Regions from separate parts of the Sporolactobacillus sp. Y61 genome, predicted to be linked through region 1. Evidence: riboswitches for the same ligand, from Rfam matches in the RefSeq annotation. Region 1 holds a riboswitch; the other holds the start of a gene.
The links. A riboswitch is a leader RNA that binds a small molecule or an ion and turns the genes downstream of it on or off. The one in region 1 is predicted to bind thiamine pyrophosphate.
Positions count from the first base shown of each region.

Region 2: another riboswitch for thiamine pyrophosphate. It lies ahead of thiW (energy coupling factor transporter S component ThiW); the one in region 1 lies ahead of ABNN70_RS10985 (ECF transporter S component).

Region 1 covers NZ_CP159510.1:2,329,654-2,333,867, reverse strand. The annotation lists gene recU (Holliday junction resolvase RecU) at 1-350, opposite strand, end outside; gene ABNN70_RS11005 (hypothetical protein) at 591-887, shown strand; gene ABNN70_RS11000 (YppE family protein) at 932-1,312, shown strand; gene ABNN70_RS10995 (hypothetical protein) at 1,324-1,527, opposite strand; gene ABNN70_RS10990 (hypothetical protein) at 1,499-2,173, opposite strand; TPP riboswitch at 2,283-2,380, shown strand; gene ABNN70_RS10985 (ECF transporter S component) at 2,469-3,065, shown strand; gene ABNN70_RS10980 (ABC transporter ATP-binding protein) at 3,049-4,214, shown strand, end outside.
Region 2 covers NZ_CP159510.1:1,017,554-1,021,767, forward strand. The annotation lists gene thiE (thiamine phosphate synthase) at 1-149, opposite strand, end outside; gene thiM (hydroxyethylthiazole kinase) at 130-951, opposite strand; gene thiD (bifunctional hydroxymethylpyrimidine kinase/phosphomethylpyrimidine kinase) at 948-1,754, opposite strand; gene thiW (energy coupling factor transporter S component ThiW) at 1,751-2,257, opposite strand; TPP riboswitch at 2,394-2,501, opposite strand; gene ABNN70_RS05050 (peroxiredoxin) at 2,561-3,109, opposite strand; gene ABNN70_RS05055 (DUF1146 family protein) at 3,429-3,662, shown strand; gene ABNN70_RS05060 (YwmB family TATA-box binding protein) at 3,766-4,214, shown strand, end outside.

The DNA of each region.
Region 1 (4,214 bases):
TGGAAGTTCTTCAAAGGAATATAATTGGCATGTGTCGTCTCCTTTGCCTCAAAATCAACATATTTCCCCTTGAATACACCATTATAATCTGTCGTGGAAGCTTTACGGAAATAGGCTTCAGTAATTTTTGCAGCACTTCGTCGCGGATAATCAACATGGACAATCTGAACCGGCGTCGGCTTTTTATAAATCACTGCCTGGTCGGAATGGAGGTAATACTGATTGCTGACATTAAGATCTTCCTCCAGCGTCATCCCCCGATGACCATATGTCACCTGCCGCTGATCCTCGTGAGGTGTTTCTTCTCCTTTTTTCCTGTAAGGCTGCCCGTTTGGATAATAGATGGTCATATCTCGTAGCCTCTCTTTGACAGATTGCTATTAACATACCACAGTATACCAAAATGAGCCATGCTCGGAAATAAAATGGCGCATCCTTTGTGACTGTTTCACAAAAGAACAGCATTTATGAAGCTATTTAAAGGCAATACGAGTTTTGTCGCACGGGTACCAGTTTTGTCGCCTGCAGAGGGGAAAGCAGCTGCTCTATAGAAGTTTAAGAGTAAACATGAAAAGGGAAGAAGGGATATTTTGCACACACTGGCCGCGGATACTAAAAAAAATGGTCTGTCGCTCCAGTCTCTTGAAAATAAAATGGACAGGCTTTTTCTAATGATGGAACAGCTGGAAAATAAAGTGATGTGCCGAACGTCTGACCTCATTGATCATCAATTATCTGAGTGTCGGGAAAAACTGCTGTACGAAGAAAAAGAGATGATCATGATCAATGAATCTGTGATCCACCCGAACGGTCCGGCCAGCACGCAACAAGAGGAGGCGGCAGGGGAGCACATGCTCAAACATCGTTTTCATGCGCTCCCTTCATGATTCATGTTAAACTGGATATGAATAGGACTTTAGAGGTGTGTATCATGCCAGAGAATGAAAAAGCAAGGTTGAAAGAGATGACCTGCGAACTGAAATTATATAATAGAAAGGCAAAAGCGCAATTTACAGACCGGACCCGCCGGCCTGACTATTCCGTTGATTTCTTCGGTGAAGTCAAACCCTTTGCGGATCACGTCCAGCACCTGATTGACAGCTGGCGCCCGCTTGCAGAAACATGGGTGCGTGAAGACCATCCGGAATATGTTTATCCCATTCAAATTAAAGATACGTATGATAACCTTTCGATTATATGCGTTACCGCTTTTCAAAAGGACACGCGCCGGCGACGTTTTCTGGAGATGATCAAATCCATCGATTACGTTCTGGATAATATACTTGAAGACCTGCAAGTAGATCAGGGTTAACTTGTTTCTCATTATTCTCCCTGCATCCTGATAAGGGACCAAAGGACGAATAAAAAATAGGGGATGCCGCAAAAAATAATGATCCGGTACATGATCCGGGTCATGGCTTCAAAGCAGTCTTCGACAGACAGCCTTTCAATTCGGCGGATGCCATTCTGAAATCGATCATTTAGCGCAGTGGGTCTTTTATTTGTGGCTGTAATGAATTTTCCCATAATTTCTGCCTCCGATTTTTTCTCGTTTCTTTAATAAAATATATGGCCTGTCCACAACACTTATGCTAAAAAAACGCTGCGTGCGGGATTCCATGCGCCGGATCATGGCTGCAATCTGATCCATCGTTTTCCTTCCAAGGTCCGGGAACCCGTCTGTATCAAGAGCAATCGTACTTCCCGAATAGATCGGATACACGCCGCTGAACCCGCCATTTAATATGAAGAAAGGGGGAACAGCAGAACTTCGGAGGAAAAGAAGATACTCACCATCTGCCAGCGGCCCGGTATATATCCGGTTCAGGGGATCATCGGGCACCGGCAAGGGTTCGATACCCGTTGTCAGGAGCAGGGGAGGGGCTGAGAAGGTTCCCTTCAGCACACTGACCGGGTAGAGTTTCTGTGAAGCATTGACCAATCTGCGTCCGGACGACAGCTTCCAGCCGGTTTCCCATCGCCTGATTCGGCCATCAATATGAACCTGTATGACAAGATCTGAAGACTGGATAAGTGCGGCGGTGTTCTCCGGCCGTTGTGATCGAATAATCTGGTCGGGAGAGTCTTGCCGGAGGAACGCCTGATCCGTTTCTGAAAAAGGTCCCAAAATAAACAGGAGAAGAACAATCAGTGATTGAGGTGCAGAAAACATATAAACACTCCATTCTGGCGGATCTGTCATTATTGAAAGCGATTTATGTTAAAAATTGTTGAACATTTACCCCAGCTGTAGTATGTTTATTATGAAAATAAAATAATCATTTGAACACTAGGGGTGCTTTTGCTGAGAAGAGCTTTGACTCTGACCCTCGGACCTGATCTGGATAATACCAGCGTAGGGAAGTGGCTGATGTTGCTGAAGGATGCCATACCGCTTCTCCGTTCCCTGGGAAAGCGGTTTTTTTATTTACACCCTGGTCAACAAATGATTTTAGGGGGAAATCAGAATGGAAACAGAAAAAAAGAAATATGCACTCAATCTTACGGATATTCTCGTGACCATTGTTGTTGCACTCGCCTTCGGACTTGTCTTCAGACTCATGGGACCGGTTTATGATTTACTTCAGCCATTCGGTATGCATCTGGAGCAACTGATTTACGGTATCTGGTATATCGCCGGGCCTTTTGCAGCACTCTTGATACGGAAACCGGGTGTTGCTCTACTGGCTGAAACAGCAGCAGCGCTTGCCGAAGTGCTTTTCGCAGGAAGCGGCGGCATACAGAATCTTTATTATGGATTGATACAGGGAGGTTTTTCTGAACTGATCTTTGCCCTCTGGCTCTACCGGCGCTTTACTTTTTCTGTTGCTATGCTGTCCGGATTTTCTGCTGCCATCGGATCATTTATTCTGGATTATGCCTATGGCTATATGACCGGTCTTGCCGGATGGAATCTGACACTATATGTGATATTCCGTTTAATCAGTTCCGCATTGATTGCCGGTGGATTTGCTTACGTTCTTGTTAAAGCGCTTGAGAAGACGGGTGTTACACAAATTCTGCGTCCTGTTTCGAAGGAAGACTATGATGTCCTCAAAAAATGAGCAAAGGATCTGGGGAGTTACCAATCTGAGGCTTGCTTTCCCGAAAAAAGAATCAATGTCTTTCAAAGATCTTACTTTTCATTATCAGGAAGGTGAAAAAATTCTGTTCCTTGGTCCTTCCGGATGTGGGAAATCCACTCTTCTGCAGGTGCTTTCAGGTCTGATTCCAGGCAGCGTCGAACTCCCTATGCGTACCGACAGAATAAGCCTTCCGGATAACTGGGGATTCATCTTCCAGGACCCGGAGACACAGTTCTGCATGCCCTATGTAGATGAAGAGATCGCTTTCGTCCTGGAGAATCAGCAGATTAAACGCAGCAAAATGCCGGATCTGATCAACCATTATCTCAGAATGGTCGGACTCTTTTTTCCCGATTCACATCGCCTGATCCGAACCCTGTCAGGGGGTATGAAACAAAGGCTTGCGATCGCAAGTGTGCTGGCACTTGAGCCTGAAGTCCTGTTTCTTGATGAGCCAACTGCTCTGCTTGATCCGGATGGAACAAGAGCGCTCTGGGAAACGGTAAGAGAAGTCAGTCATAAGAGGACACTGATCATTGTGGAACACAAAATTAATCACGTCCTGGATTTTATTGACCGTGTCGTTTTATTCAATACTTCCGGAGAAATTATTGCCGATGGACCGAAATCCGAAATGATTCGGAATCATGAAAAAGAACTGGATGACGATGGTATCTGGTACCCGGGAGCCTGGCCGTCATATGAAAAAGAACGGTCAGGTCATGCCGCCAGAAGCAAGTTTCATGATCCGCTTCTCGATCTTGATCAGTTTTGTGTCTATCGGAATAAAGCGGTGACTTTTTCTCTTGCAGAATTGAAGATCCGGCAAGGGGAATGGATTGCCATAATTGGTGAGAACGGGGCCGGAAAGAGTACTATGGTCGAAGGCATAATGGGTCTGATACCCTGCAGCGGCCATGTTCGCTGGCATTTGGATCATCCGGAAGACGAGATTGCCTTCGTCTTTCAGAATCCGGAATATCAGTTTGTCACTGACCGGACGGATGATGAGATGGGATTCAGTCTGGTCCTGAGGGGAACTCCTCCGGAAGTCGTAGAAGAATCCGTCAACGACTCCCTGGACCGGTTTTCTCTGACAGACCAGCGCAGGCAGAATCCCTTTCAGCT
Region 2 (4,214 bases), 1.3 Mb from region 1:
CTTGAGGACGTTGTCTTTTCCCGTAACTGGAGCAGGGTAACGCCGCCGCGCAGCGCCTCCTCGACTTTCTGAAAATATAAATCTGCTGCTTTCGGATCAAACGGCCCGGTTACAAGATACAGGGTATAATCAGGATTTGGCACGGACATCTTCAACACTCCCCTTTGAAAAGTCATGTGCATCAAGAGTCGAAAAGGCGTCAAACAGGCGTACTTTAAATGTGCCGATCCCGTCCGCGTCCGCAAGTAAGGCCTCCGCTTTTTCACCGGACAGCCCCATGGTCATGATCCCACAGACGGCCGCTTCCAGTCGGTCCTCGAGAACCCCGGCAAAGGCGGCGATCAGTGAGTCGGTCATACAACCGGTGCCGGTCACCGAAGCGAGCCGGGCGACTCCGTTATGCAGGATGAACGTCCGCCTGCCATCAGAGACCGCATCCGCGGCTCCGGTAATAGCAATCACTGAACCGAGACGCCGCGCGAGGTCACGGGCAATTTTCCCGGCATGATCCATCCTGTCACCGGCATCCACGCCCCGGGTCCGGGCCTTCATCCCGGCAAGCACCTTTATTTCCGACATATTGCCGCATATGATGTCGGGATGAACAGCATCGAGGATCCTGAACACGGTCTGCCTGCGAAATGGCGTGGCTCCGGCACCGACCGGATCAAACACGACCGGCACCTGACAACGGTTGGCGGATTGCCCGGCACGTATCATTGCCGTAATGGACATTTCGGTCAGCGTGCCGATATTCAGCACGAGGGCTGAGGCCTGGGCGGCCATGTCCGCCGTTTCGTCCGGACTGTCTGCCATAACGGGACTCGCGCCGACTGCGAGCGTGGCATTGGCACAGTCATTGATCGTTACCGCATTGGTAATGTGGTGAATCAGTGGGCGCTCCTCGCGAATTTTTAAAAAGCCGTGATACAATTTTTCTGCTGAGATCATTTCTGCAGCACCTCGCTTTCCGGATACCAGCGATAAAAATGATGAGTTGGCCCAAATCCATGGCCGAGCGAGAGGCTATGCTCGATAGCCCCCTGTACATAGTCCTTAGCCAGTCCGACAGCCTCTTTCAGCTTTTCGCCGCGCGCGAGGTAAGCGGCGATCGCTGAGGAGAGGGTGCACCCGGTCCCGTGGGTATTTTTCGTGTCAATATGCCGGCCTTCAAAGGTGTGAAACTGCCGGCCGTCATAGAAAATATCCACAGGTTCTTTGAGCAGATGTCCGCCCTTCACAAGCACACTTTTTGGTCCCATCTGAAAAATTTCCCGCGCCGCCTCGTGCATGCCGTCTATCGAGTCAATACGCCGGCCGACCAGTTTTGACGCTTCAAAAAGATTCGGCGTAACAACGGAAGCAAGCGGGAGAAGTCGGTCAGTCAGGGTCTTCCGAGCTTCCGGCTTCAGCAGGTCGTACCCGCTCTTTGAGACCATCACCGGATCAAGCACAATCCATCCCGGCTGATAAAAGCTGAGCTTTTCTGCAATCCGGTCAATCGCTCCACTGTTCGAGACCATACCGATTTTTACCGCACCGACCGGGATATCCTGAAAAACGGCATCCATCTGCTCACCGATTATTTTTGGTGAAAGATCCGCGACATCCCGCACGCCGAGTGTATTCTGTGCCGTCACGCTGACGATGGCGCTCATGCCAAAGACGCCGAGTGCGGAAAAGGTTTTCAGGTCGGCCTGAATGCCGGCACCGCCGCCGGAATCCGATCCGGCAATTGTTAAACCTGTTCTCATTTTCTAGCCCCCTTTAAAAAATGTGACAGACGTGGATTCAAAGCGAAAGTTTTCAACAGGACACAGGCGATGAGACTGCCGCAGGTCGTTGACAGAAGAAACGGAATGACGAAAAATCCGGCGGCCAGATCCTGCCCGAGGACGAACCGGGCAATCGGAAAGGAAACCAGGGCGCCGAGGATACCGGTTCCAAAAATTTCCCCGACGGCAGCGGCGAACGGACTTTTGAGCCAGATGAACATCAGTCCGGCAAGAAGCGCCCCGATCATGCTCCCCGGAAAAGCAAAAATCGATCCGGTTCCCAGAAGGTTACGCAGGAGCGAGATGGCAAACGCATTGCCCACGGTATAGAAGGGACCCAGAATCACAGCACCAAGTACGTTAAGAATATGCTGAACAGGAAAAATACGCGTGACACCGAGCGGGATGTAGAGTATATGACCCGCAAGTGTACCGACTGCGACAAGCAGTGCGGACAGGGTCATCTTGTAAAGCGGTTTCATAAAGATCACCTCCAGACAGGCCGCGAAAGCGGGCGGCCATGGAAAAATGAAGCATATTGCAGGCACCGCCAGAGACCACAAAGGACTTTCTCTAAACAAAAAACGCAGCCCAGTTACATCTGGTCTGCGTTTATCATCTGATTGAAGCATACTTCCCTACGCTGGCATCACCCAGATCAGGTTTAAAGGGTCAAAGACCTAGTGTCTTACTCTCAGCCGGCCGCCGGCTCCCCTAGTATAAGCATGAAATTGTTTACATATAAAACCTAACACAGCTCTTCGGTTTGTGCAATAGCTTCCTGATCACACATGCAGCGTATCGTCACCAGGCTGCCAGTTGGCCGGACACATGCCGCCGGTCTGCAGCGCCTGAAGAACACGCAGCGTTTCATCGACACTGCGGCCGATGTTGTTATCATTGACAACCGAGTAGCGCAGGTTGCCGCTGGGGTCAATGATAAACAGACCACGCAGGGCAACGCCTTCCTCTTCGATCAGAACGCCGTATTTTTCGGCTGCCTCATGGGTATGGTCGGCAGCGAGGCGGAAATTGATCTTACCGATTCCGCCCTCTTTGCGTGAAGTCTTCATCCACTGCTGATGGGTATAAATGGTATCGCAGGAGCAGCCGATAATGTCTGCGTTCAGTTTTTTGAAATCTTCATAGCGATCGCTGAACGCTGTAATTTCTGTCGGGCAGACAAAGGTAAAGTCCATTGGATAGAAAAAGAAAACCGTCCAAACGCCGTTCCTTATATTTTCCTCAAGATCCGCCTTTCCGAATGAACCGTCCGGATTGACGCAATCCAGTTTGAATTGCGGTGCCTTTGCACTGACTAATCGTTCCGCCATATGGAAAACCTCCTATATAAGATGCAGGGGTTGTTACACTCCCTGTATTCTGTTTTAGCACAAAAAAAAGCAGATGGACAACGATATGAAACCGTTCTGAACTGATTAAATTTTCATTATGTAAGAGATAATTCGGAATAAACGATTATCGAAAAAAGTATGGTTATTTTATGGAAACCGCGTTAAAATATTCACAAGGAAAGGTTTATTTTAGATTAAATTTATGTTACAGGAATATGACAAGCAGGTGATGGATGCGGACCCCGCCTCCGCCCGAGAAGTGCGGATATCACAGCATACGGGGCAGGTGACAGAAATAATGAGTCAAGTCGGTTTACAGGCGCTGATCAGTCTGTTCGTTCACATCGTTGTCTTCATTTTAACCTGGTGGGCCCTTCAGAGCCTGAAATTTGACCTTTTATTCAGACATCCGAAAAGTCTGCAGGCACGAATGCTGTATATTCTGCTGGCCCTCGCCGTCAGTTATCCGGTGGCCCGCTTCTTTCTGGACTACGTCAACTGGTCGATGACTTTGCCACAGATCTACGGCTAAAAGTGAAACAGATGTTGCAAGAGCGCGAAAAATAACGAAAAGTACCACGTATGCCCTTCTCTCTTGGCAGGCAATACTGAGAACAGGAGAGGGGCGCAAAACAATGAAGAAAAAAGTCCTGTGTATCATCTTTTTAAGTCTGCTCCTGCCGGCCTTTCCGGCAGGTGCTGAGAGCGTAAAGAAGGATATCGATCCGATTGACCGGGTGGCGCTGTTTGCTGAAACACTTGACAGGCAGGCGACGGTAACCGGGTGGAATGTTTATGCCCGCGAGCAGTATGCAGACCTGATGACTGAAACGGAATTCGCCCAAAGAATCGAACAAATCAGGGAAAAAGAGCCCGAATACGCGTGGCACATGGAGAAAAAGCAGCACGGCGTGATCAGCTGGACAGGATCGAAAGAAAAGTCCGGTCTGAAAACCCGTGTGTCTTATATGGCCTGGCCGGCTGGAAAGTTATACAGGATAGGTATTATTTACCAGTCCGGAGCGGGCGCATTCAGCCGCCCGCAATGGACAGAACAGGAGCGAAACATTCGCGATGATATCAC